Regions from separate parts of the Micromonospora sp. NPDC047812 genome, predicted to be linked through region 4. Evidence: riboswitches for the same ligand, from Rfam matches in the RefSeq annotation. Region 4 holds a riboswitch; each other region holds the start of a gene.
What was found. A riboswitch is a leader RNA that binds a small molecule or an ion and turns the genes downstream of it on or off. The one in region 4 is predicted to bind cobalamin.

Region 1: linked by a shared signal. The riboswitch ahead of AB0883_RS18740 (ribonucleoside-diphosphate reductase subunit alpha) and the one ahead of AB0883_RS21245 (prenyltransferase/squalene oxidase repeat-containing protein) in region 4 are both predicted to bind cobalamin.
Region 2: linked by a shared signal. The riboswitch ahead of bluB (5,6-dimethylbenzimidazole synthase) and the one ahead of AB0883_RS21245 (prenyltransferase/squalene oxidase repeat-containing protein) in region 4 are both predicted to bind cobalamin.
Region 3: linked by a shared signal. The riboswitch ahead of AB0883_RS22495 (hypothetical protein) and the one ahead of AB0883_RS21245 (prenyltransferase/squalene oxidase repeat-containing protein) in region 4 are both predicted to bind cobalamin.

Annotation. Positions count from the first base shown of each region.
Region 1 covers NZ_JBEYRY010000004.1:200,331-207,900, forward strand. The annotation lists gene AB0883_RS18740 (ribonucleoside-diphosphate reductase subunit alpha) at 1-1,114, opposite strand, end outside; cobalamin riboswitch at 1,332-1,548, opposite strand; gene AB0883_RS18745 (N-acetylmuramoyl-L-alanine amidase) at 1,902-2,996, opposite strand; gene AB0883_RS18750 (GNAT family N-acetyltransferase) at 3,220-3,654, shown strand; gene AB0883_RS18755 (SIS domain-containing protein) at 3,854-4,603, opposite strand; gene AB0883_RS18760 (hypothetical protein) at 4,596-5,789, opposite strand; gene AB0883_RS18765 (BadF/BadG/BcrA/BcrD ATPase family protein) at 5,837-6,766, opposite strand; gene AB0883_RS18770 (carbohydrate ABC transporter permease) at 6,769-7,570, opposite strand, start outside.
Region 2 covers NZ_JBEYRY010000002.1:1,062,603-1,070,172, reverse strand. The annotation lists gene AB0883_RS12770 (discoidin domain-containing protein) at 1-1,551, shown strand, start outside; gene AB0883_RS12765 (crotonase/enoyl-CoA hydratase family protein) at 1,727-2,491, opposite strand; gene AB0883_RS12760 (EamA family transporter) at 2,532-3,449, opposite strand; cobalamin riboswitch at 3,559-3,757, shown strand; gene bluB (5,6-dimethylbenzimidazole synthase) at 3,796-4,425, shown strand; gene AB0883_RS12750 (Rieske 2Fe-2S domain-containing protein) at 4,534-5,385, shown strand; partial or broken gene AB0883_RS12745 (LysM domain-containing protein) at 5,882-7,018, opposite strand; gene AB0883_RS12740 (hypothetical protein) at 7,034-7,465, opposite strand; gene AB0883_RS12735 (TadE/TadG family type IV pilus assembly protein) at 7,462-7,570, opposite strand, start outside.
Region 3 covers NZ_JBEYRY010000006.1:128,351-135,920, forward strand. The annotation lists gene AB0883_RS22475 (MFS transporter) at 1-104, shown strand, start outside; gene AB0883_RS22480 (hypothetical protein) at 260-595, shown strand; gene AB0883_RS22485 (MFS transporter) at 766-2,013, shown strand; partial or broken gene AB0883_RS22490 (LuxR C-terminal-related transcriptional regulator) at 2,384-2,530, shown strand; cobalamin riboswitch at 2,910-3,039, shown strand; gene AB0883_RS22495 (hypothetical protein) at 3,086-3,349, shown strand; gene cobN (cobaltochelatase subunit CobN) at 3,488-7,156, shown strand; partial or broken gene AB0883_RS22505 (VWA domain-containing protein) at 7,246-7,570, shown strand, end outside.
Region 4 covers NZ_JBEYRY010000005.1:308,624-316,193, reverse strand. The annotation lists gene AB0883_RS21255 (peptidase) at 1-566, shown strand, start outside; gene AB0883_RS21250 (hypothetical protein) at 602-1,087, shown strand; cobalamin riboswitch at 1,176-1,316, shown strand; gene AB0883_RS21245 (prenyltransferase/squalene oxidase repeat-containing protein) at 1,453-2,913, shown strand; gene AB0883_RS21240 (hypothetical protein) at 2,910-3,833, shown strand; gene AB0883_RS21235 (CbiQ family ECF transporter T component) at 3,826-5,088, shown strand; gene AB0883_RS21230 (ATP-binding cassette domain-containing protein) at 5,085-6,713, shown strand; gene AB0883_RS21225 (ECF transporter S component) at 6,710-7,570, shown strand, end outside.

The DNA of each region.
Region 1 (7,570 bases), on a different contig from region 4:
GGCCCTGCTCCTCGGCGGCCCGGTACGCCGCGTCGAACTCCTCCCCCCACAGGTCCGGCAGCTCCGGCACCACGTCCGGGTCGAACAGCGACCACACCCCGTCGGCCTCCACCCGCCGCATGAACTCGTCCGGGATCCAGTTGGCCAGGTTGAGGTTGTGGGTGCGCCGGGCGTCCTCACCGGTGTTGTCGCGCAGCTGGAGGAACTCCTCGACGTCCGGGTGCCACGGCTCCAGGTAGACGCAGGCCGCGCCCTTGCGCCGACCACCCTGGTTGACCGCCGCCACCGAGGCGTCCAACGTCCGCAGCCACGGCACGATCCCGTTTGACTGCCCGTTGGTGCCCCTGATCAGCGCGCCCCGCGAGCGGACCCGCGAGAACGCGATGCCGATCCCGCCGGCGAACTTCGACAGGTTCGCCACCTGCGCGTACCGCTGGTAGATGGAGTCGAGTTCGTCGCGCGGGGAGTCGACCAGGTAGCAGGAGGACATCTGGGTGTGCCGGGTGCCGGAGTTGAACAACGTCGGCGAACTCGGCAGGTACGCCAGACTCGACATCAGCCGGTAGAACTCGATCGCCTCGTCCGGTGCCTGCGACAGGCCGCAGGACACCCGCAGCAGCCAGTACTGCGGGGTCTCCAGCACCAGCCGGCTCGTCGGGTGGCGCAGCAGGTACCGGTCGTAGACCGTGCGCAGCCCGAAGTACTCGAAGCGCAGGTCACCGCGCGGATCGACGGCGGCGTCGAGGGCGCTCGCGTGGGCGGCGACGAACGCCGCGGTGTCGTCGCCGATCAGGCCCTCGGCGTGGCCGCGCCGGATCGCCGCACTGAAGGAGCCGATGCCCTGCCGGCGGACCTCCTTGTCGACGTACCCGGCCAGCAGGCGGGCGGCCAACCGCGAGTACTGCGGCTCCTCACCGATCATCTCCGCGGCGGTCTGGATGGACAGCCGGTCCAGTTCGGCCGTCGTCGCCCCGTCGTACAGGCCGCTGATCGTCCGGGTCGCCACCCGCAGCGGGTCGACGTCGGCGAGGTCGTCGGCCCACCGCTCGACCGCCCGGACGATCCTGTTGACGTCGACCGCCTCGGTGCCGCCGTCACGCTTGCGGACCCGCATCTGCGGCCGCCGCTGGCCCGCCACGGCCGCATCGTCGACCGCCGTGCCGTCGGCCGGAACAACCTCGGTGACTGTCACCACTCACTCCTCGCGAGCCTTGATCCCAGACGGAACTCCTGGGCACGCGGGGAGCGGACACCGACGACGACGCGCGCAGGGCACGCGTCGGGATGGCGTCGGCCGTCCCACGCGGCCTCGGACCGCCGCGCACCCGGATGCGGGCGTACGGCGCACTGGCAGGTCTTCGGACTCGCGGGCGCGACCGGGCTCGCCGGTCTCCTACTGGCCGTCGCTTCCCAGGCCGCTGGCGGCCCAGTGCTGATGACGGCGGTCGTTCCCACTCACCGCTGCGGGGCAGTCCCGGATTCCCACCGGGTTCCCTCTTGCCTCGACCGCTCCGGATGAGCGGCCGAACCAGCTGCGCCGACACCATATATAGGGTTGGCGCCGTTGTCACACCCCACATGTCGGTCTCGGGCGTGTCGTCGGCGGTCCGGGTGACGCCCGTCGATCGCCGGCCCGCGTCGACGTCGATGTCCGCCCGCGCCGGCTCGGAGGACTGTCGTCCGCTCGGTACGGTCGGACACCACAGGCGCTTTGAGCGCGCTGGCCCGGATCGCGCTCCACCACGGTCCGGGTCGCGCGGCGCGACGCCGAGGACCTGTCGGTCCGTACCGGCGGCGCGGTCCCGGTCTGCCAGGCGCGCGGATTCCACGACTGGCACCGACGTGCGAGCGGACCGGGATCCTGTGGTCACACGATCCCGGTCCGCTCCCAGGCGGTGCGGTCAGACCTTGGTGACCCGGACGGCGTCGGCCACCACGTAACCGGGGGTGCTGGTCCACCGGCTCACCGCGACCAGGTTGCGGTCACCGGCGGCCAGTCCGAAGGTGCCCAGCGAGCGCCACACGCCGCCGCTGGAGCGCTGGTCCACGTTGACCGTGCGGTTGCCCGAGGCGGTGACGACGACGTGCGGGGCCGCGCTGTTGTAGCCGGGGTCGGCCGGGTGGCGTACCTCGATCCGGTAGTCGCCGGCCGTCGGGATGTTCACCTTGAACCAGGCGGCGTCGCTGGCGGGCGTGGGGTTGGCGAAGCGGTAGTCGGCCCCGTAGCGCTGGGCCGAGTACGAGGAGGTGCCCCAGTTGGTGCTCGCCGTGAACCGTCCCGCCGTGGCGTTGTCCACGATGGTGCCGCCCGTGGGCGGGTTGGGTGCGCCCAGGCCGAGGTAGGCGGCGATGCCCTCGGCGTGCCCACGGGCGACGGCGGTGATGAAGTCCGCCCGCTTGAGCAGGTTCGAGTCGGCGACGCTGTCGATGAAGAGGTTCTCGGTCAGCACCGCGGGCATGGCCGCCTCGCGCAGCATGTGGAAGTTCGCGGTCTTCAGCCCCCGGTCGGTGACCCCGCCGATCGTCCGCATGGCGCCGATCACCCTCGGGTGCAGCGCGTTGTGCAGGTTGACGGTGGCCGCGCCCGCCGTCGGGTACCGGTAGCTCTCGAAGCCGGTGCCGCCGCCGGAGTTGATGTGCACGCTCACGAGCAGGTTCGCGCCCCACGCGTTGGCGTCGTCCGTGCGGTACGCCAGGCTGCGGGTGATGTCGGTCGTCCGGGACATGCGGACGTCGACGCCCCAGTTGGCCAGCAGGATGTTGCGCAGCTGCAGGGAGATGTCGAGCGTCAGGGCCTTCTCCTGCAGCCCGTTGCCGACCGCGCCGGGGTCGGTGCCGCCGTGGCCCGGATCGATGTAGACCTTCGGCAACGCCGCCCACGCGGGGCCGGCGACGATGGGGACGGCCGCGGCGCCGGCGACGGCCGCCAACAGGGTACGCCGCCGAAGCGTCGGGTTGTCGAACATGTGCACCTCGTCATCGGGAGAGATCGACACTGCTCGGCAATATAGCGGGACATCGATAGAACATGAAAGATGTCTACGTCTTTTGATCTGAGATCTGAAGGTTTCCTCCCCCCAGGGCGTCGAACCTCGCCGGGCTGACCACCGGTCGGCAGCCGAGCTGCGCAAGCACTGGTGTTGCGAGGCTAGGATTCCTTCACGCCGATGTCTGCGACACCGGGTCACACCTGCGCGTTCCCGGACGAGGAAGGAAGCGATGGTCAGCGTCAGCCCGCTCCAGTCGGACGACCGCCCCGGGTGGGAGGAGTTGTTCTGCGGCTACAACGCCTTCTACGGCCGCACCTGGCCCGCGGATCGGTACGACCGGGCCTGGCAGGAGTTCCAGCGCGGCGACAGAGTGCGTGCGCTCGGGGCGCGGTTGGACGGCCGGCTGGTCGGCATCGCCCACTTCCTGGTCCACGCCAGCACGACGTCGCCCGACGTCTGCTATCTGCAGGACCTGTTCACGGCTCCCGAGGCGCGCGGCAGGGGTGTCGCCCGTGCGCTGATCAGGGCCGTCGAAGCGTGGGCGAGCGACCAGGGCTGTGATCGGCTGTACTGGCTCACGAGGGAAGACAACCGCACAGCCCGGCGGCTCTACGATCAGGTCGCCGAGAACCGCGGGTTCATCCAGTACGTGGTTCCCCTCTAGCGTCGGGCGGCGCCGCCCGTGCTGCGGCCTTGTCTGGTGGGTCGAGGTACAGGCCGACCACATCGCGGATCCTGGCTTCCAGGCGCGGGTTCGGTGGAGCGCTCGAACGGGTGTTCTCCGGGAGCTCACGGAGACTCGGCCCGCCCGACCGCGAGCCTCACCTTCTCCCCCGACGCCTGGAAGCCCTCGTCCCGGCTGATCAGGGTTCGATCGGGCGGACCTGACCGCCGTACCGCTCATAGAGCACGCGGTTGTGCGCGTCGCCCCGCGCCAGATTCGCGGACACGTGGACAGGCGGGTCGATGCCGCGGTCCAGCAACTGGCGGCAGACCAGTTCGGTGAGCAGCTGCGCGATGAGGACTCCGGTGAACGACGAGACCGCCCCTATCCGAACTCCCGGGGTGATCTCCAGTGCCGCGTCCCCCGCCGGCGCGTGGTTGTCGATCACCACATCCGCCAGGTCGGCGAGGTGTGGTCCCTGGGTGGAACGGGCACCGGCCGAGCGGGTGTGCGCCAGTGAGGTGACCGCCACGATCGGGTGGGAACGCTCGCGGGCCAGCACCGCCATCTCGGTGACGGCAGCGTTGATTCCGGAGTTCGAGACGATCAGGAAGGCGTCATGCTCGGAGGGCCCGGCGAGGTGGTAGATCCGCTCGGCGAGGCCGGGCTCGCGCTCGTACGTCGGGTCGAGGATCGGCCCCGGGTCGGCGCCACCGAACATCACGAGGTCCTTGACCGCCAGCATGCTGACGGCGGCGAGCCCGCCGGCACGCCCCGCGAGTTCGAGGGTGACGATCCGCGAGTGGCCGGTCCCGAACGCCTGTAGGACACCGCCGGCGGCGATGGCGTCGGCGACGAGCCCGGCCGCCGCCTCGATGGCGTCGAGCTGTGCTGCCAGGACCTGTTCGAGTGCGGTCCGGGCGATGTTGGCGTAGGCAGGCTCAGGCACTGGTCCTCCTGGAGGGTTCCCGGCCGCGGACGGCCTCTACGGCGGCCGACACGGCGGCCTCGACGACGACCTCGCCGCTGCCCGAGGTGACCGGACTGGCATAGGTTTCGTAGCAGGGTTGCGTGTCACGGGTGGGCAGGTAGCCGAGGTAGCCGTTCGCGTAGCCGAGGACCACGATGTCCCGTACCTGTTCCGGCGCTGCGGCACGGATCGTCTCGCCCAGCTCCAGGAACAGCTCGCCGGGAACGGCCACGACCGTGACCCCGTCGAGGTCCACCGCCTCCACGTCGATCACATACGGTTCCGTGCGCTGGCGGGCGGCCTGTTCCGCCGCGATCCGCAGCCCCTGTTGCATGACGCGGTGGATGCGTTCGTTTCCGCCCCCTGGCTGCGGGGTCTGCCGCACGGCGACCTCGAGCTCCGACGGCTGTTTCGGCGCAAGCGTCACTGTTCGCGAGACCGGCGGGCGGACCGGCGGTGCGGCACCTCCGCCGACGCGCGGCGAGACCGGATCGACCCGGTCGGCCAGCCAGGCGCCGAGCCGATCCACCTCGTCAAGCCCCCGCCCCCGACGAGTGTGCCTGGTGCTGATGTCGCCGGCCGCACCGGTGGCGACGACCACCCACCTGTCCGGTGTGGACAACGCCCGGCGGATGCCGCCGTTGAGGTCCGCGCTCACCTGGTTGTTGCCGGCGGGAAGGACGGTCGGGTGGACCGGTGACACCACGACCAGCCCCACCACCTCGGTACCCGCGGTGACCACGATGGTGTCGACGGGAACGTCCAGGGGAGCCGGATCAGCGATGTTACGGTGACCTGCCAGCTGGGGAACCAGCGTGCGGGCGGAGCCGAGTCTGGCGGCGCGCTCGGACGCCATGGCAGACCGCGCGGCCACGAGGGATGCGGCTTCGAGCCGGTCGGCGACGTGCGGTGGCGTGGCCTCGCCGCCAGGGCTGCAGCCCGCCTCGGGGCTCGCGTGGGTGTGGGTGGCGGAGACCCAGCAGGACTGCACGCCGACGTCTCGCATGGCGGTCCGGATTCGTTCCACGACGTCGACGTTGACGCAGACCAGGTCCGCGACCACCAGCGCGAAGCGGTGGCCCTCGTCGGCGAAGGTCACGACATGGACCTCCAGTGGGTCGAGCACGTCCTGGACGCCGTCAGAGCGGTCGGCATACCCGCCCATGGGCTCTCCGGGTACGACCTCGAGACGTGCCACCCCGTGTCCGGCCCTCATGCGTCACCACCGGATTCCTGGCGCGCCAGCAGGCGCGCGTAGGGGGCGGCACCGCTCAGCAGCACCGGACCGCCGTCGAGCGGCTCCGCTCTGGGTGTGACCAGGGGCAGCCCTCTGGCCCCGAGTTCGGCCGACAGCGCCTGGTGGAGAGCGTTTCCCGGGGTCAGCAGCCGTCCGCTGAAGGACACCCGGCGAGCCGCCCCGCCGAGACCGAGCCGGTCGGTCGCCGCCTGCGCCGCGTCGGCGAGGTCGGCCGCGGCCCCGGCGCAGATCCGGCCCGCCACCGGATCGGCCCCGGCGGCCGCGTCGAGCACCTCGCGGGCGAAGGCCGCCGTACGCGAGATCATGGCCGGGTCCCGGTAGTACCGCTGGAGCGAGGCCAGGTCGACGCCGCCGAGCGCCGCGACGAGACGGTCGACCAGCACGGTGGCCGGCCCGACCCGGTCGTACGACGCGGTCGCGGCGCGCATCCCGGCCAGCCCGATGGCGTGCGCGCTGCCCCGGTCACCGAGGTGGGGACCCCATCCGTCGAGCCGGGCGTGATCGCCGTCGGCGTCCACGGCGAGCACGGTCGTCCCGGTCCCGACACACAGCAGTACGCCGGGGCCGCCGAGAGCGCCGGCGTGCGCGAGGATGCTGTCCTCCACGACCACGGCCGGACCGCCGAACTGCCGTTCGAGGGCGAGGGCGAGGCGCCGGCGTTCCGCGGGCTCCCCCGGTACGCCGGTCAGGCCGGCCACCACGCCCGCCACCTGTGTGGGAAGGGGGATCGTCGCCGCGGCGCCACGAACCGCGGCCAGGATCCGCTCGACGCCGTCCTCGTGGGGCTGGTAGGAGAAGCCCGGGCCGGTGCCGAGCTGGCGGCCCGCCGCGGTGCACAGCAGCAGCCGAAGCTCGGACTTGCCGCCGTCGATGGTGATCGTCATTGTCAACGTGACATCCCTGCGGTCAGGCCCGCGACGATCTGCTTGGTCGCGAGTGCGAACACCACGGCCAGCGGCACCAGGGCGATCACGAGTCCGGCGAAGAGGGTGCCGCGGTCGGCGGCGAACTCGCCGAAGAACCGGGTCAGCCCGACCGGGACGGTGTACTTGTCCCCGCTGCGCAGCAGCACCAACGGATAGAAGAAGTCGTTCCAGGTCGGTGCGAACTGGAAGACCGTGGCGACCGCGAGCGCCGGCCGCATCAGGGGCAGGACGACCGACACGAACAGCCGGCCCTCGTGTGCCCCGTCGATGCGCGCGGCCTCCTCCAGTTCACCGGGTAGTCCCCGCATGAAGCCCATGATCACGAAGATCGAGAACGGGATTCCGCTCGCCGCGTAGAGCAGCACCAACCCGATCCGGCTGTCGATCAGACCCATCGACTGGAACATGTAGAACACCGGCAGCAGGCCGAGCTTCGCGGGGATCATCAACCCGGACAGGAAGAACGCCGCCAGCAGGGCGCGGCCCCGGAACCTCCACCTGGACAGGGCGTAGGCGGCCATCGCCGACACGCTGACGCACAGCGCCACCGAGGCGCAGGTGACGGTCAGGGAGTTGACGAAGTACGTCGAGATCGACGCGGTCTGCCACGCGCGGGTGTAGTTGCTCAGGTCGAACGAGCCGGGCAACCCGACCGGTGCCCGGAGGATCTCCGCGTTGGGCCGCAGCGATCCGATCAGCACCAGCAGCAGCGGGCCGAAGGCGATCGCGGCGTAGGCCCACAGGACGAACTGGCTGCCGGCG
Region 2 (7,570 bases), on a different contig from region 4:
ACCCTCAACTCGACCGGCAGCTACGTCGAGTGGACCACCCGGGCCAGCACCAACACCCTGGTCACCCGCTTCTCCATCCCGGACGCCCCGGGCGGCGGCGGCATCAACTCGACGCTGAACGTCTACGTCAACGGCAGCTTCCACAAGGCCATCGACCTGACGTCCCGGTACGCCTGGCTCTACGGCAACGAGGCCAGCCCGGGCAACTCGCCGAGCGCGGGCGGACCGCGGCACATCTACGACGAGGCCAACGTCATGCTCAACTCCACCGTGCCGGCCGGCAGCCGGATCCGGCTCCAGAAGGACCCGGCCAACACCACCACGTACGCCATCGACTTCATCAACACCGAGCAGGTGGCGCCGATCGCGAACCCGGACCCGGCGCGCTACACCACGCCGACCGGCTTCACGCACTCCGACGTGCAGAACGCCCTGGACCGGGTGCGGATGGACACCACCGGCAACCTCGTCGGGGTGTACCTGCCGGCGGGCAACTACTCCACCGCGTCGAAGTTCCAGGTGTACGGCAAGGCGGTCAAGGTGACCGGCGCCGGGCCCTGGTACACCCGGTTCAACGCGCCGTCCGGCCAGGACAACACCGACATCGGCTTCCGGGCCGAGAACTCGGCGGCCGGATCGTCCTTCGCGAACTTCGCCTACTTCGGCAACTACACGTCGCGGATCGACGGGCCGGGCAAGGTGTTCGACTTCTCCAACGTGTCGAACATCGTGATCGACAACATCTGGAACGAGCACATGGTGTGCCTCTACTGGGGCGCGAACACCGACCACATGACGATCAAGAACTCCCGGATCCGGAACATGTTCGCCGACGGCATCAACATGACCAACGGGAGCACCAACAACCTGGTCAGCAACAACGACGCCCGGGCCACCGGTGACGACAGCTTCGCGCTGTTCTCGGCGATCGACGCGGGTGGCGCGGACATGAAGGACAACATCTACGAGAACCTGACCTCGACCCTGACCTGGCGGGCCGCCGGCGTGGCCGTCTACGGCGGCTACGGCAACACGTTCCGCAACATCTACATCGCGGACACGCTGGTCTACTCCGGCATCACCATCAGCTCGCTCGACTTCGGCTACCCGATGAACGGCTTCGGCGCCAGCCCGCCCACGCGGTTCGAGAACATCTCGATCGTGCGGGCCGGCGGGCACTTCTGGGGCGCGCAGACCTTCCCGGCGATCTGGGTCTTCTCCGCCTCGAAGGTGTTCCAGGGCATCCGGGTCAGCGACGTCGACATCGTCGACCCGACGTACAGCGGCATCATGTTCCAGACCAACTACGTCGGTGGGCAGCCGCAGTTCCCGATCACCGACACGGTCTTCACCAACGTCTCCATCAGCGGCGCCCGCAAGAGCGGTGACGCCTACGACGCGAAGTCCGGCTTCGGCATCTGGGCCAACCAGATGCCGGAGGCGGGGCAGGGCCCGGCCGTCGGGTCGGTCACCTTCAACAACCTTCGCCTGAGCAACAACGCGGTGGACATCCAGAACACCACCTCGACGTTCACCATCAACCGCAACTGACCCACCCCGGTCGCCCGTGGTGGCGGCCGGGATTCCGGGCGGTGCGGTCACCGGACGTGCGGTGGCCGCACCGCCCGGCCCGTCGGGCCGCCCGCCCGGAGGGTCGGCCGGGGCGCGCTGGTCGGGCCGCCGCCGGTGAGTGGCCGGGCGCGGTGCCGGCCGGGCCCTGGTCCGGTCAGTGGGCCGGGGCGCCGTGCCGGCCGGCGCCGGCGGCGAACCGGGCCGCGCCGGCCGCCGCGTCGGCGGCCAGCGACTCCATCCCGTACGCCAGCTCCACCTCCAGCGCCGCCGGTTCCGGCAGGCCGGCGCCGGCGAGCAGCGCCGCCCGGTCGTTGCGCAGGCAGGTCTGCGGGTGCCGGGCGATCTCGGCGGCCAGCCGCTCGGCCGCCGCCCGGGACTCGCCCGGCGCGACCAGCCGGTTCACCAGCCCCATGGCGTACGCCTCCTCGGCCGGCACCGGCCGGCCGGTCAGGATCAGGTCCATCGCCCGGCTCTCGCCGATCAGCCGGGGCAGCCGGACCGTGCCCCCGTCGATCAGCGGCACCCCCCAGCGCCGGCAGAACACCCCGAGCACCGCGTCGGACTCGGCCACCCGCAGGTCGCACCAGAGCGCCAACTCCAACCCGCCGGCCACCGCGTGACCGGAGATCGCGGCGATCACCGGCTTGCCGAGCGTCATCCGGGTCGGACCCATCGGGCCGTCCCCCTGCGCCTCGACGCGGTTGCCGCTCGGGGTGCCGATGGCCTTCAGGTCGGCCCCGGCGCAGAACGTGCCGCCGGCCCCCCAGAGCACGGCCACGGAGGCGTCGGGGTCGGCCTCGAAGGCGCGGAACGCGTCGGCCAGCGCCCGGGCGGTCGGCCCGTCGACCGCGTTGCGGGCCGCCGGGCGGTCCAGGATCACCGTGGTCACCGCCGCGGCGCGTTCGACGCGTACCCCCATCCCGACAGCATGCCCCCGGCGGTGCCGGCGGCGCCAGGCGTCAGTGCGGGGCGGACCGGTCCGGGCGGACCAGGGTGGCGCCCAGCGCGGCACCGACCACGCAGGCCACGCCGACCACCTGCGGCCAGGCCAGCAGCTCGCCGAGCAGGACCAGCCCGACCAGCGCCCCGATCGCCGGCTCCAGGCTGAGCAGGACCGCGAAGACCCGGGCCGGCATCCGGCGCAGCGCCGCCATCTCCGCCGAGTACGGCAGCACCGACGACAGCAGCGCCACCGCCGCGCCCAGCGCGAGGGTCCACGGGTCGAGCAGCGCCGTACCGCTGCCGGTGACCCCCAGGGGCAGCACGGCCAGCGCGGCGACCGCCATCCCCAGCGCGAGGCCCCGGCTGCCTGGCACCCGGGCGCTGACCGCCTTGCCGAGCAGTACGTAGCCGGCCCAGCCGACCGCGACGGCCACGCAGCACAGCAGCCCCAGCCGGTCCACCCCCGTCCCGCCGAGCCCGCTGATCAGCAGCACGCCCCCGCCGGCCAGCGCCGCCCACGCCACGTCGGCGAGCCGGCGGCTGCCGGCGAGCGACACCAGCAGCGGCCCGGCGAAGCCGATGGTGACCGCGACGCCCAGCGGCACCCTTTCCAGGGCCGCGTAGAAGGCGAGGTTCATCACCGCCAGGGCCAGCCCGAACGCCCCGACCAGACCGGCGGTGCGCCAGCCCAGGCGCAGCCCCGGCCGGACCAGGACCAGCAGGATGAGCGCGGCGAAGCCGAGCCGCAACGTGGTCGTACCGCCGGCGCTGGTGCTGCCGAAGAGCTGCTTGGCGACGGCCGCCCCGACCTGGGTGGAGAGCATGCCCAGCAGCATCAGCAGCGGGGGCGGCACGGCCCGGGGCTGTCCCAGCGCGAGAGTCAGTCGGGTCGCCGGTCGGCCGGCCGGCAGCGGGCGGGAGGAGAGTGCGTACACCCGGACCACAGTGGTACCGGAGCGGGCGGCCCGCGACCGGATTTCCACTGCCGCGGGTGCCCCGCGCTGCCCGTCGGACCGGAACGGACCGGGCGGCGCTAGCATCCCCGATGGCACGATCATGTGAGGTGCCCCGCGCGAGCGGGGAGAATCGGGAAGCCGGTGTGAATCCGGCACGGGCCCGCCGCGGTGACCGGGGAGCCACCGTCCACGCGTACGCGCAGCCACTGGCCCGCCCGGGCCGGGAAGGCGGACGGCCAGGCGTCGATCCGGGAGTCCGAAGACCGGCCTCGCGTCCGGTGCCCGCGTCCGGTGTGGCGTGGGCCGAGCGCAGCGGGAGCCTGCCTTGGATCTGTACGACGTCATCCACCGCCGCCGGGACGTACGCGCCCAGTTCACCGGGGCGCCGGTGCCCGAGGAGACGCTGGACCGGGTGCTGGCGGCGGCGCACGCCGCGCCGAGCGTCGGCTACTCGCAGCCCTGGGACTTCGTCCTCGTGCGCGACCCGGAGCTGCGCCGCCGGTTCCACGAGCACGTCCGCACCGAGCGGGACACGTTCGCCGCGACGCTCGACGGGGAGGCGGCCGAACGGTTCGCCCGCATCAAGATCGATGGCGTCCTGGAGTCGACGCTGTCGGTGGTGGTCACCCACGACCAGGCCCGGGGCGGCCCCGCCGTGCTCGGCCGGCACGCCATCGCCGACACCGGGCTCTACTCGACCTGCCTCGCCATCCAGAACCTCTGGCTCGCCGCGACCGCCGAGGGGCTCGGGGTGGGCTGGGTGTCGTTCTACCGCGAGCCCTGGCTCGCCGAACTGCTCGGCATCCCCGACGGGATCCGGCCGGTGGCGTGGCTCTGCCTCGGGCCGGTCACCCACTTCGAGCCCGTACCCGACCTGGCCCGGCACGGCTGGCGACAGAAGCGCCCGATGGCCGACGCGATCCACCACGACCGCTGGACGGCACGGGAGAGCTGACCTCGGTGGGGCGTCCCGTTACGGCTCTGCGGGGGCCTGATCACGTACGGCAGCGGATCCGTCACCGTCGACCGGTTTGCGGCGGCTCCTGCCGGGAAGTCGGTACGGGTGCGAGCACTCTTGACGAAGATCGAGCAGGCATCCGGCCTGGACCGGGTCGGCGACCGGTTGCAGCGCGCCGTCCAGGCCACCCTCCGACCGCAGCGGGTCCGCGACCTGCTGCACGGCGTGTGGCTGGGCCATCCGCTGCACCCGGCGATGGTGCAGGTGCCGGTCGGCGCGTGGATCAGCACGGCGGTGCTGGACCTCATGCCGGGACAGCGCCGGGCCGCCACCACACTGTGCACGGTGGGCACCGTCAGCGCCCTCCCGGCCGCGGTCGCCGGCCTCAACGACTGGGCGGCACTGGCCCGCGACCAGCGCCGGGTCGGCCTGGTGCACGCCGCGTCCAACAGCGTCGGCCTGGCGTTCTACGCCGGCTCGGTGGCCGCCCGGATGGCCGGCCGGCACAACCTCGGCCGTACGCTCGGCTTCCTCGGGCTCGGCGCCGCCAGCATGGGGGCGTACCTCGGCGGGCACCTGGCGTACAAGCAGGGCGCGCAGGTCAACCAGAGCATCTCCGAGCTGCACCGGATGAGCGACGGCTGGCACTCGATCGCGGACATGTCCGCCCTGCCGGAGCGCAAGCTGATCACCCGGGAGGTCGACGACGTCTCGGTGATCCTCTACCGGCACGGCAACGAGGTCACCGTGATGCTGGAGCGCTGCCCGCACCAGAGCGGCCCGCTGGGCGAGGGCGAGGTGCAGGAGATCGACGGGCACGCCTGCGTGGTCTGCCCGTGGCACGGCAGCGCGTTCCGCCTCAACGGCGGCGAGGTCGTGCACGGCCCGTCCGGCAACGACCAGCAGGTCCTGCCGACCCGCGTCGTCAACGGCGTCCTGGAGACCCGCCTCCCCTGACGGGCGCCTGCGCCCTCCCGACCTCCGATGTCGATCAAGAGGTTTGAGTCGAGTTCGATCTCCCTGCGTGACCAAACCTCTTGATCACCCGAGCGGTATCGGTTGGGCGGGTGCGAGCGGGGTGGGTGGGTCAGGGGCGGCGGTGGCGGCCGATCGGTGTGTCGCGGGACGAACCCGGGTGGGTTCGGCCGTGGCCGGTCAGATCGTCGTCGCGGGCGCCAGCGGTCAGCCCGCCGTCGTAGGTGCCGGTGCCGGGGGCGGTCGTGTCCGCGCGAACGGTGCCGCCGGCGTACGCGTAGCCCTGACCGGTCGGGTGCGCGGAGTCGTGGGTGCCGGTGTCCGTACCGCCCCGGTCGGCTGCGGTCGCGCTGCCGCGCGGGGCGGTGCCGATGTCCCGGCGACCCGGGCCGCGCCTGGTCGTGGTGGTGCCGCGTGCGGCGGTGCCACGGCGGGCGGCGGTCGTGGTCCGAGCCGCGCCGGCCGGTACGTGGCCCGGTCGGCGGCGTAGGCCCAGGACCGCGCCGATCTGCGCGCCGACGATGCTCGCCACCGCCAGGACGGCGGAGACCGCGAGGGGCCTGTTCACCCGATCGGGTTCGCCGGCCCGGGCGGCTCCCACCGTCACCGTCGGGGTATGACCGGCGTCCGTCTCCGCCGGGGGCGGCACCGGGGCTTCGGCGGCCGGCGGGGGCGGCGTCGCCCGCTCGGGAGCGACCTTTCCCGGTGCCGGCTGCGGGGCCGGCCGGGTGGGAGCGGGCGGGGTCGGGCGCGCGACGAGGCGGCCGGTGGCGTGCCGGCGGGCCCCCCGGTCCTCGGCGTCCCCGGGCAGCTTCAACAACTGGCCGGGGTGGATCCGGTCGGGGTCGCCGAGCCGGTTCAGCTCGGCCAACTCCCGGTAGTCGGCGAACTCGTCCAGGTAGCGCTGGGCGACGGCGCCCAGGTGGTCGCCCCGGGCCACCCGGTAGACCGCCACACCGTCGTCCGAGTCGGCCGGCGCGGACAGGTCGGCCGGCGTGGACGAGGCGGCCGATGCCGGCCGTGCAACCGGGACAGTCGTCGGGGGCTGAGCAGGCAGGGCGGCCGACAGCGGCCGGGCGGCCGGAGCGGCCGGGGCGGGCCGGGCGGCCGAGGCGGACCAGGTGTGCGCGGCCGGGCCCGGCCAGGCGGCCTCCGCGACAGCCGGCTGCGCGGTCGCGACCGCTGCCGCCGGCAGGGCGTACGGGCCGGCGACCGCCGTCGCCGCGCTCGCCGCGGGGCTGGCCGCGAGGATCAGCGCGACCGAACCGACCAGCGCGGCGGCGGCCCGTTGCTGGCGACTCATGCCCGGCAGCCGGGGCGCGGGTCGGCGCAGCGCCTGCGCGCAGAGTTCGACCAGGACGGAGAAGGCGAACGTGGCCCAGCCGAACCAGCCGGCCAGCGCCAGCGCCCGCAGGAAGAGCCGCCCGTCGTCGCGGCTGGTCAGCGTCGAGCCGATCTCCGCGACGGTGGGCAGGTGATCGGGCAACGGGTTGCCGGCGAGGGCGAGCAGCGCCACCGGCGCGCCGACCAGCACCGCGCAGAGCACGACGAGCGCGCCGAACCCGGTCAGGATGCGTCCGGTCCGCCGTACGGCGGAACGCCCCGATGCGGCCATGGCTGCCTTCCCTTCCTACGGTGCCCCGGTGAGCGGTCGCGCGGTCGCCTCGCCGGAGACGGTGACGGTCTCGTCGAAGCCGAACAGGCCGAGCATGGATCTGCGGTGCGTGACGGTGACGCGTACCCGGACCCGGGTCTCCCCGTCGACGACCGGGAAGCTGACGGTGTGGCCGGCGGCGCCGGCGGCGGCGAGGTAGTCGGCGACGGCCCGGCGGGCCTGGGGACGGTTGATCCGGGTCGGCCCGCCCGCGATGGCGGTGGCCCGGTCGATGGCCTGGCCGCCGGCGCGGGCGGCCTCGGCCGCGAGGTTGTCGGCCCGCTGCAACGTGCGCAGCTGGCCCGCGCCGTCGAAGGCCAGGCCGATGACGGAGAGGACGCCGGCCATCGCCACCGCGAGGAAGATGCTCACCCGGCCCTGGTCGCGCCGGCCGGCCACAGCGGTCATCCCCGGCTCCGGTAGCGGTCCAGCGGCGACGTGAAGCTCGCCGACACGCGCTTGCCGGCGGGCATCCCCGGCAGGACGGACAGGTGCAGGTCCCCGTAGGAGACG
Region 3 (7,570 bases), on a different contig from region 4:
TGCTCGGCGACCGGGTCGGCACGCTGCGGGCGCTGCTCGTCGTGCCGCTGCTGCTGCTGCCCACCCTCGCCCTGGTGCCGGCCACCCGCCCGCCGGCCCGCTGAGCGGCCCCCCGCCCGCCGGCCCGTGCTCGTCCGCCACCCCGCGAGGTCGGGCCCGGGGGCGACGACCGGGGCGCGCAGGTGGCTCCCAGGTGGTGCGCAGACGGTTGCCAGGTGACGGTGCTGCACTGGGAGGACGCCGAGGAGAGGAGCCGGGCATGGGCTGGTTCAACCGGCGGCCGCGCGCCGCCGACGCGACCCCGACGAAGCTCGACCGCGAGGCGACCCGGGAGGACCTGGCCGCGCTGGAGGCGTTCGTGGCCAGCCGCCGGGGCGTGGAGTTCTACCTGGAGCCGGAGACCACGGCGACGGACACCACCGTGGTCGCCATCGCCCACGACGGCGAGTGGATCCGCCGGCGCACCGGCTCGCCGCGCGCCGCCGGGTCCATCGCCCGCAAGCACGCGGTGCCGCTGTACGAGGCCGCCCGCACCGGCTACCCGGAGCGGATGCGGGCGTGGAACCGGGCCCACCCGGAGCGCCACGCCCGCTGACCGGTCCGCCCGTCGTCACGCCCGCGGACCAGCCGGGGGGTCAGGCTCCCTGACCGGCCGGGGCACCACGCCCATGAGCGGTACGCCCGAGACCACTCCGGCCCGCTGCCCGCTGTCCGCCGGACCGGCACGGGGCTGCTCCGTCGGACCCGGCGCGGTAAGGTGCCCCGATGGCTGATCGGTCCCGGTCGCTGGGCCGTCCCTTCTGGACGTTCTGGACCGCCGCGGCGCTGGCCAACCTGGGCGACGGCATCCGGGTGGCCGCCTTTCCGCTGCTCGCCGCCGCGCTGAGCGACGACCCGGTGGCGGTGGCCGCGGTGGCCGCGGCGCAGTTCCTGCCGTGGCTGGTCACCGGCCTGCTGGCCGGCGCGCTGGCCGACCGCCGGGCGGCCCGTGCACTGATCGTCGCCGCCGACGCCGGCCGCGTCGTGGTGCTGGCGGCGGTGGCCGTGGCCGTGGCGACGGGCGTGGCCTCGGTCGCGCTCGTGGTCGCCGCCGCCTTCCTGCTCGGTGTCGGCGAGACCCTGCGCGACACCGCCGCCCAGACCGCGATCCCCCGCCTGGTGGACGACGCACAGCTGGAGCGGGCCAACGGCCGGCTGGTGGCGGGTGAGATCGTGGGCAACGAGTTCGTCGGTCCGCCGGTCGGGGCGATGCTGTTCGTCGTCGGCGCGGCGCTGCCCTTCGCCATCAACGGCGCCTCGCTCGCGCTGGCCGTCATGCTCGTGCTGTCCCTGCCGCTGAGTCTCGCCCGCCCCGGCCCGGCACGGTCGGGCGCCGACGCGGACGGGCGGAGCGCCGCCGCCGACCCGGCCAGGCGCGGGGCGCTCGCCGGGCTGCGGTGGCTGGCCCGGCAACCCGTGCTCCGCACGCTCGTGGTCGTCGGCGCGGCAGTCGCCGCCGCGGACAGCGCCTGGTTCGCGATCTTCGTGCTCTACGCGCGGCAGAGCCTCGGTCTTGGCGCGTTCGGCTTCGGCCTGCTGCTGGCCACCGGTGCGGCCGGCGGGCTCGCCGGCTCCCTGGTCGCCGACCGGTTGATCGGCCGGTTCCGGCACCGTCCCGTGCTGGCCTGGTCGATGGCGGTCACGGCCGGAACGCCGGCCCTCCTGGCCGTCGCGCCGCACCGAATCGCCGCGGTGGCCGTCGTCGTCACCACCAGCGCGTCGTTCGCGGTCCTCAACGTGGTCGCGCTGTCGATCCGGCAACGCCTCGTGCCCGGCGACCTGCTCGGTCGGGTGGTCGCCGCCTCCCGGATGCTCTCCTACGGCTGCGCCGCGCTCGGGGCGCTCGCCGGCGGGGCGCTGGCCGCCGGCCTGGGCATGCGGGCACCCTTCCTGTTCAGCGCGACGGTGGCGGTCGCCGCGACCGCCGCCTGGTGCGTCGCGTCCCGTCCCACCGCGCCGGGCGGTCCGGCCTGACGGGGAGGATGCCCGTCGTCGGGCGCGCTCGCGTCGCCCGAGTCGGACGATCCGTGCCACGAGCACGGCGGCGGACCCCAGCGTCGCGGTGGCGAGCAGCACCGTGAGCGTCGGATAGCGGTACGCCACCTGGACCCGGGCGACGCCGCAGCCCCGGTGGAGCGCCGACCACCCGGTGGATCGAGGCGAGCAGCAGCAACGGCGCGAGCAGTGGGAGCAGCCTCACCAGCGTCCGCGGGCGCACCACCCGGCCGGCCGCCCAGCGGTCGTCGCCGGCGAGGCGCTGCTGGCCCCGAGCGTCACCCGCCGGCTCATCGCCGAGTGCACCCGCCTGCCGGCCGCCCGGCGGGTGCCCGGACGGCTCGACGGGGTGACCCGGCGGGAACGGGAGGTGTTGACGTTGATCACCCGTGGGATGTCCAACGCCGAGATCGAGCGGCACCTGCACCTCAGCCGGGGCACCGTGAAGACGCACATCGGCCGGTTGCTGACGGAGCTGGCCGCCCGTGACCGGGCGCAACTGGTCATCGCGGGGCTACGAATCGGGGCTCGCCGACCGGTGAGCCGACGTCGACCGTGGTCGAGGTCCCCGTCACCACGTCGGGCGGGCGGCGACGCCTCCCGCGCGCCGCAGCCTGCCTGCTGGGGAAGCGGAACGGCACGCGGGCGCCGGGGTGTGCGCGGGTGCCGTTCCGCTCGGCCCGTGCGCGTTCCGGGGCCACCGTCGCCGTATTCGGCGGCTCAGACCTTACATTGGCCGACGACAATGCGAAAGGCGTGCCTGAACGGGCATCACGATCGTTGTTCGTCGATCGATGCGAGGTGCCGTGAGCCGGGGTGGGGTGGCGTTGACCGGCGGCCCGGGGTGTGGCAGCATTCGCGGCCTGACGGCAGTGAAGGAAGCCGGTGCGATTCCGGCGCGGTCCCGCCACTGTCACCGGGGAGCGATCCCCCCTCGTGAGTCACGACCGTGCGTGCGCGGTTGGAAGGCCGGGGGAGAGCGTCGATCCGGGAGCCAGGATACTTCGGCCGTCGGAGTGACCCCAGGGCGTGGACACCCGAGGAGGACCCGATGACGCACCGCGTCTCCCCCATCGACGATCATCGTCGCATCGTGCCCGGCCGTGCCAACGGCCCCGCTGGCGGCAACTCTCCCGCGGGCGGCCGCATCGCCGCGCGTGGCCGCCGTTCCGTGCCGCCGGCCAGCCGCGGGGCCGCCGCGCACCCGCCGGTCCGCACCATGCCCGCCGTCGGTCGCCCGGCTCCCGGTGGCGCCCGCACCGTGCCCGGCCGGTTCACCACCGTGACCGGGTCCACCCTCGCCGCGTACCGCTGACGCCCGCACCGCGCCGCCCGACCCCGCCGGCCCGCCGGTGAGCCGGCCGCCGGCCCGTCGTACCCGCTGAACCGCGCCCATCCCCGCATCGCCCGGTCGTCCCCGCGTCGACCCGGGCGTCACTCTCCGGAGCTGTCCGTGCGCATCCTGCTGCTCTCCACCGCCGACACCGACCTGCTCGCCGCCCGCGCCAGCGACGCCGACTACCGGCTCGCCAACCCCGCCCGGATCGCCGCCGACGCCGTGCCCGCGCTGCTCGACGGCGTCGACCTCGCCGTCGTACGCCTGCTGGGCGGCCGGCAGGCGTGGCCGGACGGGCTGGCCGCGGTGCTGGCCTCCGGCGTGCCGACGGTCGTGCTCGGCGGCGAGAACGTGCCGGACGCGGAGCTGATGGCGGCCTCCACCGTGGCCTCCGGGGTGGCCACCCAGGCGCTGGCGTACCTGGTCGAGGGCGGGCCGGAGAACCTCGCCCAGCTCGCCCGGTTCCTCTCCGACACGGTGCTGCTCACCGGCGAGGGCTTCGCCCCGCCCGCGCCCACCCCGACGTATGGCATCCACGGCGAGCGGCCCACGCGGCCGGACCGGCCGACGGTCGGGATCGTCTTCTACCGGGCACACGCCCTCGCCGGGAACACCGGGTTCGTCGACGTCCTCGCCGACGCGGTCGAGGCGGCCGGCGGCGACCCGCTGCCCATCTACTGCGGCTCGCTGCGCGGACTCACCGCCAACGCGGGGCCGCTCGGGCTCTTCGCCCGCTGCGACGCCCTGCTGGTCACCGTGCTCGCCGCCGGCGGCACGGTCGCCGCCGACGCCTCCGGCGGAGGGGACGAGGACGCCTGGGACGTGGGCGCGCTCGCCGCCCTGGACGTGCCGGTGATCCAGGCGCTCTGCCTGACCAGCACGCGCGAGCAGTGGGCCGCCAGCGACGCCGGGCTGTCCCCGCTGGACGCCGCGATGCAGGTGGCGATCCCCGAGTTCGACGGCCGGATCGTCACCGTGCCGTTCTCGTTCAAGAAGATCGACGCCGACGGGCTGTCCACCTACGCCGCCGACCCGGAGCGGGCCGCCCGGGTGGCCGGCATCGCCGTGCGGCACGCCCGGCTGCGGCACGTGCCCCAGGCCGACAAGCGGCTCGCGGTCGTGCTCAGCTCGTACCCGACGAAGCACTCCCGGGTCGGCAACGCCGTCGGCCTGGACACCCCCGCCTCGGCGGTGCGGCTGCTCGCCGCCCTGGCCGACGCCGGCTACCACCTCGGCGACGCGCCGGTGCCCGACGACGGCGACGCGCTCATCCACGCCCTCATCGCCGCCGGCGGCCACGACGTCGAGTGGCTCACCCCGGAACAGCTCGGCGCCGCCGAGGCGCGGGTGCCGGGGGAGACGTACCGGCGGTGGTTCGCGCAGGTGCCGGCGGAGCTGCGGGAACGGATGCTCGCCCACTGGGGCGAGCCGCCCGGCGGGCTCTACACCGACGGCGGCGACATCGTGCTCGCCGGGCTGCGCTTCGGCAACGTGGTGCTGCTGATCCAGCCGCCGCGCGGTTTCGGGGAGAACCCGATCGCCATCTACCACGACCCGGACCTGCCGCCCAGCCACCACTACCTGGCCGCGTACCGCTGGCTGGCCGCGCCCGTCGCCGACGGCGGGTTCGGCGCGGACGCCGTGGTGCACCTGGGCAAGCACGGCACCCTGGAGTGGCTGCCCGGCAAGGGCCTCGGGCTGGCCGCCGGCTGCGCCCCGGACGCCGTCCTCGGCGACCTGCCGCTGGTCTACCCGTTCATCGTCAACGACCCCGGCGAGGGCACGCAGGCCAAGCGGCGCGCGCACGCCGTCGTCGTCGACCACCTCGTGCCGCCGATGGCCCGCGCCGAGACGTACGGGGACCTGGCGAAGCTGGAGCAGCTGCTCGACGAGTACGCCACCGTGCAGGCCCTCGACCCGGCCAAGGTGCCGACCCTGCGGGCCCAGATCTGGGACCTGGTACGCGCCGCCGAGCTGCACCACGACCTGCACGCCGAGCGGATGCCCGACGCCGACGACTTCGACGACTTCGTGCTGCACCTCGACGGCTACCTGTGCGAGGTCAAGGACGTGCAGATCCGCGACGGCCTGCACATCCTCGCCGCCGCGCCCACCGGCGAGGCCCGGGTCAACCTCGTGCTCGCCGTGCTGCGCGCTCCGCAGGTCTGGGGCGGCGCCCGCGCGCTGCCCGGCCTGCGGCAGGCGCTGGCCGGCGCGTACGGGCTGGACGAGCAGGCGCTGCTCGCCGCCCCCGGGGAGCGGCTCACCGTGCCCGAGGCGCTGACCGAGACCGTGGAGGGACCGGGCGTGACCGCCGCCGACGCGGTCGACCTCATCGAGGCCCTGGCCCGCCGGCTGGTCGTCGGCATGGAGACCCTCGGCTGGGACGCCGACGCCGTCGAGGTGGTGGTCGAGGAGGTGGCCGGGCGGGCCGTACCGGACGCCGCCGCGGTGCTCCGCTTCGCCGCCACCGAGCTGGTGCCGCGCCTGAACCGTACGACCGACGAGATCGACCGGGTGGTGGGCGCGCTCGACGGGCGGTTCGTGCCGCCCGGCCCGTCCGGCTCGCCCACCCGGGGCCTGGTCAACGTGCTCCCCACCGGCCGGAACTTCTACTCCGTCGACCCGAAGGCCATCCCGAGCCGCAACGCCTGGGACGTCGGCGTGGCCCTGGCCGACTCGCTGCTCGCCCGGCACCTCGCCGACACCGGGGAGTACCCCCGCTCGGTCGGGCTCACGGTCTGGGGCACCAGCGCCATGCGTACCCAGGGCGACGACATCGCCGAGATCCTCGCCCTGCTCGGCTGCCGCCCGACGTGGGACGACCGGTCCCGTCGGGTCACCGGCGTCGAGGTGGTGCCGACGGCGGAGCTGGGCCGCCCCCGGGTCGACGTCACCGTGCGCATCTCCGGCTTCTTCCGCGACGCCTTCCCGCACGTGGTCGCGCTCATCGACGACGCGGTCCGGCTGGTGGCCGCCCTGGACGAGCCCGCCGAGCAGAACTTCCTGCGCGCGCACGTCGCCGCCGACCTCGCCGAACACGGCGACGAGCGGCGGGCCACCGCCCGCGTCTTCGGCTCCAAGCCCGGGGCGTACGGGGCCGGGCTGCTGCCGCTGATCGATGCCCGCAACTGGCGCAGCGACGCCGACCTCGCCGAGGTGTACGCCGTCTGGGGCGGCTACGCCTACGGCCGGGGGCTGGACGGGCGGGAGGCGCGCGCCGACATGGAACGCTCCTTCGCCCGGATCGCCGTGGCGGTCAAGAACCAGGACACCCGCGAGCACGACATCGTCGACTCCGACGACTACTTCCAGTACCACGGCGGCATGGTGGCCATGGTCCGCCACCTCACCGGTGCCGCCCCGGCCGCGTACGTGGGGGACTCGGCGATGCCGCACGACGTGCGCACCCGCACCCTCGGCGAGGAGACCCGGCGGGTGTTCCGGGCCCGGGTGGTCAATCCGAAGTGGATCGCCGCGATGCGCCGGCACGGCTACAAGGGCGCCTTCGAGCTGGCCGCCACCGTCGACTACCTGTTCGGCTACGACGCCACCGCCGGCGTCGTCGACGACTGGATGTACGAGCACCTGAGCGCCGCGTACGTCTTCGACGACACCACGAGGGAGTTCCTGGAGCAGTCGAACCCGTGGGCGCTGCGCGGCATCACCGAGCGGCTGCTGGAGGCGGCCGACCGGGGCCTGTGGGCCGAACCCGAGCCGGCCACCCTGGACCGGCTCCGCGAGACGTACCTGGCCAGCGAGGGCGACCTGGAGGAACGGCAGTGAGCGCGAGGAGTGAGCCGGTCCTGCGAGCTCCGCAGTCGCGAACGGAAGGCGGCACGGTGACCACCTTCCCGTTCAGCGCCGTGCTCGGCATGGACGACATGCGGCTGGCCCTGCTGCTCAACGCCGTCTCCCCGGCGATCGGCGGGGTGCTCGTGCGCGGCGAGAAGGGCACCGCCAAGTCGACCGCCGTACGGGCCCTGGCGGCGCTGCTGCCGCCGGTCGACCGGGTGGCCGGCTGCCGTTTCGCCTGCGACCCCGCCGCCCCCGACCCGTCCTGCCCGGACGGGCCGCACCCGGCCGCGCCGGCCGCCGAGCGGCGTCCCGCCCGGCTGGTGGAGCTGCCGGTCGGGGCGGCCGAGGACCGGGTGGTCGGCTCGCTCGACCTGGAGAAGGCACTCGGCGAGGGGGTGCGCG
Region 4 (7,570 bases):
GGGACTACAGCAACACGTTCAGCCAGTCCTTCGCCCTCCTCGCCCTGGACCGCACCGCGCAGGGCGCGCCCCCGGCGGCCGCCGCCTGGCTCGCGGGCACCCGCTGCCCGGACGGCGGCTACCCGGCGCTGCCCGCGCAACCGGTCTGCACCTCCGACGTGGACGCCACCGCGCTCGCGGTGCAGGCGCTGCGGGCCACCGACCGCCCGACCGACGCCACCGCGGGGCTGCACTGGCTGCTTTCCGTGCAGCGCGCCGACGGCGGTTTCGCCAACGCCGCCGGCACCCCGAACGCCAACAGCACCGGCCTCGCCGCGCAGGCGCTGCACGACGGTCACCGACCGCTGGCCTGGGCACGGGCGCGGGTGTTCCTCGCCGGACTCCAGGTCGGCTGCGCCGGGGCACCGGCCGACCGGGGGGCGGTCGACTTCGACGGCGCCACCTTCGACCCGGGCACCGCCGCCCGGGCCACCGGCCAGGCTGTCCTCGGCCTGACCGGCACCGGGTACGCCCGGCTGTCCGCGGCCGGCGCCACCCCGGGCACGCCAGTCCCCGCCTGCCCGTGACCCGTCCCGTCGCTCACCCGATTCCAGGAGGAACCGTGTTCCGTCACCGATCCACCGTGCGCGCACGGCTCGCCGGCCTGCTGGCCGCTGCCGTCGCCACCGTCGCCCTCACCGCCGTCGAACCCGCCCCACGGGCCGCGCACGCCGCCGCCTGCACCGGCACCTCCGGCGTCACCGTCGTGGTGGACTTCGCCGCGCTCGGCGGCGGCGTCCAGGTCGCCTGCGCCCCGGGCGACCCGGCCACGGGGGTGGCCGCCCTCCAGGGCGCCGGCTTCACGGTGACCGGCACCCAGCGCTGGGGGCTGGCATTCGTCTGCCGGATCAACGGCAAGCCGACCGTCGCGACCGATCCGTGTGTCAACACCCCGCCCGCCACGGCGTACTGGTCGTACTGGCACGCCTCCAGCGGCGGCGCCTGGTCCTACAGCACGTCCGGCGCGAGCAGCTACAACCCGGCCCCGGGCACCGTCGAGGGCTGGTCGTTCGGCGCGGGTGCCCCGCCGAGCATCGCCGCGCCCTGACCGCAGCCCCACACGGCGTGACCGCGGCGCCGCACCGGGTGTCGGTCACCTCCCCTGGCGTCGCGAGACGTGCGGGCGGTACGGTGTCGGCACCCGGTGCACGCCGGGTCCACAACTGCATACGTCCCGTGTGGGGGGAAGCCGGTGCGAAGCCGGCGCTGACCCGCAACCGTGAGCGAGGCCTCGGCCTCGCGAGCCGGAATGCCTCGCCCGGGACGAGCGGCTTCCACTGTCGAGGTTCACAGGGTGAAGTCCGGGCCACCGAGGCCCGCTCCACCCCGCTCATCGCGTCAGGCGAGCGGGGTGTCGCTGTCCCCGGGTGCTTTCCGGAGCTTCCACCGACCGCTCTGCGAAAGGCACCTCTCATGTCCCGGTCCCGCTCCCGGCGTCTCGGTGTCGGCGTGGTCACCGCCACGGCGGCGACGATCGCCGCGCTCACCGCCGTACCCCTGACCGTCGTGGCCGCGCCCGCCCCGGCCCACGCCGCCGCCGCGCGCGACGCGGCCAACTGGCTGGCCGGCGAGTTCGCCGACGGGGTGCTGCCCGGCCCGTTCGGCGGCCCGGACTGGGGTCTGACCATCGACGGGATCCTCGCCCTGTCCGCGACCGGGGTGGACGCGCCGGTCCGTCAGGCCGCGACGGCGCAGGTCGCGGCACATGTGCGGTCCTACAACAGCTACGACGACTGGGGCATCCCGGGCTTCACCGACGGCGGGGCGACCGCGAAGCTCCTGTACGCCGCCTCCGCCGCCGGAGCTGACCCCACCGACTTCGGCGGCTTCGACCTGCGGACGGAGACCCTGTCGCTGGTCGCCGGGGCGGACGCGGGGCACCAGCGGGGGCGGATCACCAGCCGCACCACCGCCGACAGCGGCCCGGACGCCAGCAACACCTTCGACCAGTCGTTCGCGGTGCTGGGCCTGGCTCGCAGCGGCGACGTGCCGCAGGACACCGTCGACTTCCTCGTCCGGCAGCAGTGCGCGGCCGGTGGGTTCCGGCTCTACCCCGACACCGCCGACGGCCCGTCCCCGTCCTGCGACGAGCAGGCCGGCGCCACCCTCGACGTCGACTCGACCGCGATGGCGGTGCAGGCGCTGCTCGCCGCCGCTGCCGACGGCGCCACCGGCGTCACCGAAGCTGCCGGCAAGGCCGCGGACTGGCTGGTGGACCAGCAGCACGCCGACGGGTCGTTCGGCGGTTCCGGCCCGACCACCGGCGCGAACTCCAACAGCACCGGCCTCGCCGGACAGGCTCTCGCCGCCGCCGGCCGCGACACCGAGGCCGCGCGGGCCGCGGGCGCGTTGGCCGCACTACAGCTCACCGCGGCAGACGGTGGCGCGGCCGCCGCCGACGCGGGCGCCATCGCCTACAACAGCGACAGCCTGGCAACGGCCGTCGCGTCCGGGATCACGGACAACGAACGGGACCAGTGGCGCCGCAGCACCGCGCAGGCCCTGCTCGGTCTCGTCCAGGTGCCGCTGGGGCGCATCGGACTCGTCTCGCCGCCGCCGTCCCCCGGGCCGACCCCGACCGGCACGGCCTCGCCCACCGCCTCCCCGACGACCACCACCTCCCCCACGCCCACCGGGTCACCGACGCCGACCGCGCCGGCCAGCCCGACACCGAGCCCGTCCGCGACCACCGTGCCGCCGACGCCGTCCGCCACCGCATCGGCGACCGTCGCCCCGAGTGCGTCCCCGACCACCCCCGGCCTGGGCGGGCTGCCGACGACCGGCGCGGCGATCACCAGCTACGTGCTGATCGCGTTCCTGCTGGTCGGAGGCGGGGTGCTGCTCCTCGTGCTCGGCCGTCGGCGGGCGGCATGACCGTCCGGGCCGCCCGCGCCGGTCTGGTCGTCGCCCTCGCCGCCGCCGGCACGATGGCCGGATCGGGCACCCCCGCGAGGGCCGCCGGCTCGGCCGGCTACTGCCCCGACGCCTCCGGGGTGACCGTGGTGGTCGACTTCAACGAACTCGGCGGCGGGACCGTGGTGCGGTGCGCCCGGGGCGAGCAGTCCACCGGCCTGGCGGCGCTCAAGAACGCCGGCTTCCAGATCACCGGCACGCTGCGCTGGGGCGAGGGGTTCGTCTGCCGGATCGAGGGCAAGCCGTCGACGGCGTCCGAGAAGTGCGTCGACACGCCGCCCGCCAGCGCCTACTGGTCGTACTGGCACGCGGCCAGCGGCGGCAGCTGGACGTACAGCGACAAGGGTGTGCTCAACCGCAAGCCGCCGGCCGGCAGCTTCGAGGGCTGGTCGTTCTCCCTCAACCGTGCTGCCAACGACGCGCCCCGACCGGGCGCGGCGCCGAGGCGGCCCGCTCCCCCGCCCTCGCCACAGCCCCCGCCGCCACCGGCACCGCCCACCCAGGGCGGCGGCCCGGTCGGCCGACCGCCGGCAGGAGACGGCGGACCGGTCGCGCCGCCGGCCGCCACCGCGGGCCGCCCCGGTGCGGCAGGACCGGTGCCGGGCTCCTCCGGGCCCGCGCTGCTCCCCACCGGTACGCCGACGGCCAGTGGCCCGGGCCCGACGCCGAGCGCGGGAGCCGCGACACCACCTGCGGGCGGTGCCGCCGGCTCACCGTCGGGCAGCTCCGTCGACCAGCCGGTGGTGACCGAGGTCGCCGCCTCCCGTGACGGTCGCGGTGTTCCGCTGGGCACGACGGCCGGCGTGCTGCTGCTGGTCGCGCTCGGCGTGGGCGGCCTGATGGCCGCGCGGCGACGGCGGGCCGTCGAGCCGGATGACTGACCGGAGCATTCGCCAGGCGGAGTTGTCCGGAGGGGCCGACCGGAGACGGTCCGTGGGCCGGGTGCCGCGACTGCCCCGGGCGCTGCACCCCGGCGCGTGGTGGCTGTGGGCGCTCGGCCTGGCCACCGCGGCCAGCCACACCACCAATCCGTTGCCGCTGGGCCTGCTCGTCGCCGTCGCCGCGCTGGTGGTCGTCCGGCGGCGGGGAGACGCGCCCTGGGCGCTGGCGTTCCGGATGTACCTGGTGCTCGGCGCGGTGATCGTGGCGATGCGGGTGGTGTTCCGGATCGTGTTCGGCGGCGGGCAGGGCGAGCACGTGCTCGTCCGGCTTCCCGAGATTCCCCTGCCCGCGTGGGCGGCGGGAATTCGCCTGTTCGGGCCCGTCGCCGCCGAGCAGCTCCTCGGCGGGTTCTACGACGGGCTGCGGCTGGCCACGATGCTGGTCTGCCTGGGCGCGGCGAACGCCCTGGCCAACCCGAAGCGGCTGCTCAAAGCCGTGCCCGGGGCCCTGTACGCGGTGAGCACGGCCGTGGTGGTGGCGCTGTCGGTCGCCCCGCAACTGGTGGAGAGCGTGCTGCGGGTCCGCCGGGCGCGCCGGCTGCGGGGTGCCTCCGGCCGGGGAGTACGGGCGTTGCGGGGCATCGCGCTGCCGGTGCTGGCCGACGCGCTGGACCGGTCCCTGGCCCTGGCCGCGGCGATGGACTCCCGGGGCTACGGCCGCACCTCGGCGGTGCCCGCCGGGCAGCGCGCCGTCACCGGTGCGCTGGTGCTCGGCGGGCTGGTCGGCGTCTGCGCCGGCACGTACGGGCTGCTCGACGCCACCGGACCCGGTTACCTGGGTCTGCCGATGCTCCTCGTCGGCCTGTCGACCGCCGTGACCGGCATGCTGCTGGCCGGCCGTCGGGTGCGCCGCAGCCGCTACCGACCGGACCACTGGCGGGGCGCGGAACTGCTCGTGGCCGGCTGCGGGGTGGGCACCGCCGCGCTGACGGTACTGGCCGGTTCGGTCGATCCGGAGCTGCTGTATCCGCCGGTCAGCCCACTGACCTGGCCCGAGCTGACACCGCTGGTGCTGCTCGCCGTCGTGGTCGCGGCGGCACCGGCCTGGTTGGCGCCGCCTCCCGCGCTCGCCCGACCGGCCGCCGCGCGCAACGCCGGCCCGCCGCCTGGACCACGTGCTCCCGTCGGCGCCGCACCGGCGGGTGGAGCGGGTCGCCCGACGTCGTCGTCCCGCGCGCAGGAAGGCCCTTCGTGATCGACTTCGACCGGGTGACCGTCCGTTACGCCGAGAGCGACCGCCCGACCCTGCGGGACGTGACGCTCCACATCGGCGAGGGCGAGCTGTGCCTCGTCGTCGGCCGCACGGGAACGGGCAAGTCCACGCTGCTGCGGGCGATCAACGGGCTGGTGCCGCACTTCACCGGCGGCACCCTGCACGGCAGCGTGACGGTGGACGGCCGGGACACCCGCCGTCATCCGCCGCGTGACCTCGCCGACGTCGTCGGCGTCGTCGGGCAGGACCCGCTGTCCGGGTTCGTCACCGACACCGTCGAGGAGGAACTCGCCTACGGGATGGAGCAGCTCGCCCTGCCGGCGACGGTGATGCGCAAGCGCGTCGAGGAGACCCTCGACCTGCTCGGCATCGCCGAACTTCGCGACCGGCCGCTGCGGACACTGTCCGGCGGGCAGCAGCAGCGCGTCGCCATCGGGGCGGTACTCACCGCCCACCCGAAGGTGCTGGTGCTCGACGAGCCCACCTCCGCGCTGGACCCCACGGCGGCCGAGGACGTGCTCGCCGTGGTGACCCGGCTGGTGCACGACCTCGGCGTGACGGTGGTGCTGGCCGAGCACCGGTTGGAGCGGGTCGTGCAGTACGCCGACCGGCTGCTCCACCTGCCCGGTGACGGTCGGGTGGTGGACGGGGAGCCGGCCGCCGTGCTCGACGGTGTCGACATCGCACCGCCGCTGGTCGAGTTGGGCCGTCTCGCGGGTTGGACGCCGTTGCCGCTGTCGGTGCGCGACGCCCGCCGGCGGGCGGCCGCCCTGCGCCACCGGCTCGCCGACGCGGTACCGGCTGACGCGGCGGTCCCGAACGTGTCCACCGTGCTGACGGCGCGCAAGGTCGTCGTGCGCTATCCGGGGACGGTCGCCGTGGCGGGCGTCGACGTCGACCTGGCTCCGGGCCGGATCGTGGCGTTGATGGGCCGTAACGGCTCCGGCAAGTCCAGCCTGCTCTGGGCGTTGCAGGGCAGCGGCCCCCGCCACGGCGGCACCGTCGCGGTGGTCGACGCGCGGGGCACCGTCGACCCGAAGGCCCTGCCGGCGGGCCGGGCCCGTCGTCATGTGGGGTTGGTCCCGCAGACCCCCGGTGATCTGCTGTACCTGGAGACGGTGCAGGCCGAGTGCGACCAGGCCGACCGGGAGACCGGAGCGCCCGCCGGCACCTGTCGGTCGCTGCTCGACCAGCTCACCCCGGGGCTACCCGCGGACCGGCACCCCCGTGACCTGTCCGAGGGGCAGCGGCTCGCGCTCGCGCTCGCCGTCCAGCTCACCGCCGCCCCGCCGGTGATCCTGCTCGACGAGCCGACCCGTGGCCTGGACTACCGCGCCAAGCGGCAGTTCACCGCTGTCGTCCGAGGGTTGGCCGCCGCCGGCCGGGCGGTGATGATCGCGACGCACGACGTCGAGCTCGTCGCGGCCCTCGCCGACCGGGTCGTGGTGATGGCCGAGGGGGAGATCGTCGCCGACGGCACCACGGCGGAGGTCATGCTCGCCTCGCCGGCGTTCGCCCCGCAGGTGGCCAAGGTTCTCGCTCCCGCGCCGTGGCTGACCGTGGAGCAGGTCGCGGCCGCGCTGGCCACGACCCGGGAGCCGGGGTGAGCGTGCTGCGGGTCGCCCCGCGCACCGCTGCCGTGCTGGTGCTGGCCTCCGCCGCCGCACTGGCGACCTTCACCTGGCCGTTCTTCGTCCCCGCCGATCCCGAGAGCACCGCCCGCACCGGCGAGGCGCCGCTGGTGTTCCTCGTGGTGCTGCCGGTGCTCGTGGCCCTGGTGCTGGCCGAACTCAGCTCCGGCGGCATCGACAGCAAGGCGTTGGCGATGCTCGGGGTGCTCGCGGCCGTCAACGCCGCGCTGCGCCCGCTCGGCGCCGGCACCGCGGGCATCGAGACGGTGTTCTTCCTCCTCGTCCTCGCCGGCCGGGTGTTCGGGCCGGGGTTCGGCTTCCTGCTCGGCTCGACGTCGTTGTTCGCCTCCGCACTGCTCACCGCGGGGGTCGGGCCGTGGCTGCCGTTCCAGATGCTGGCCGCGTCCTGGATCGGGCTCGGCGCCGGCCTGCTACCGGGCAGGCTGCGGGGCCGGGCGGAGATCGCCGCCCTGGCCGGCTACGGCGTACTCGCGGCCTACGGCTACGGGCTGCTGATGAACCTGTGGTTCTGGCCGTTCAGCATCGGCGCGGACACCCAGCTCTCCTACGTCGCCGGAGCGCCGCTGCTGGAGAACCTGCACCGCTTCGCCGTGTTCACGGCGGTCACCTCCACCTTCGGCTGGGACACCGGCCGCGCGATCACCACCGCCGTGGCGATCGTCCTCGCCGGCCCCGCGGTCCTCGCCGCGCTGCGCCGTGCCGCCCGAAGAGCCGCGTTCGGCGCACCGGTCACCTTCGCCGCGCCCGACCCGCAGCCGGCCACGGCCACCACACCTCCGGACAGCACGCGTGAGGGGAACGTTCACGCAGAG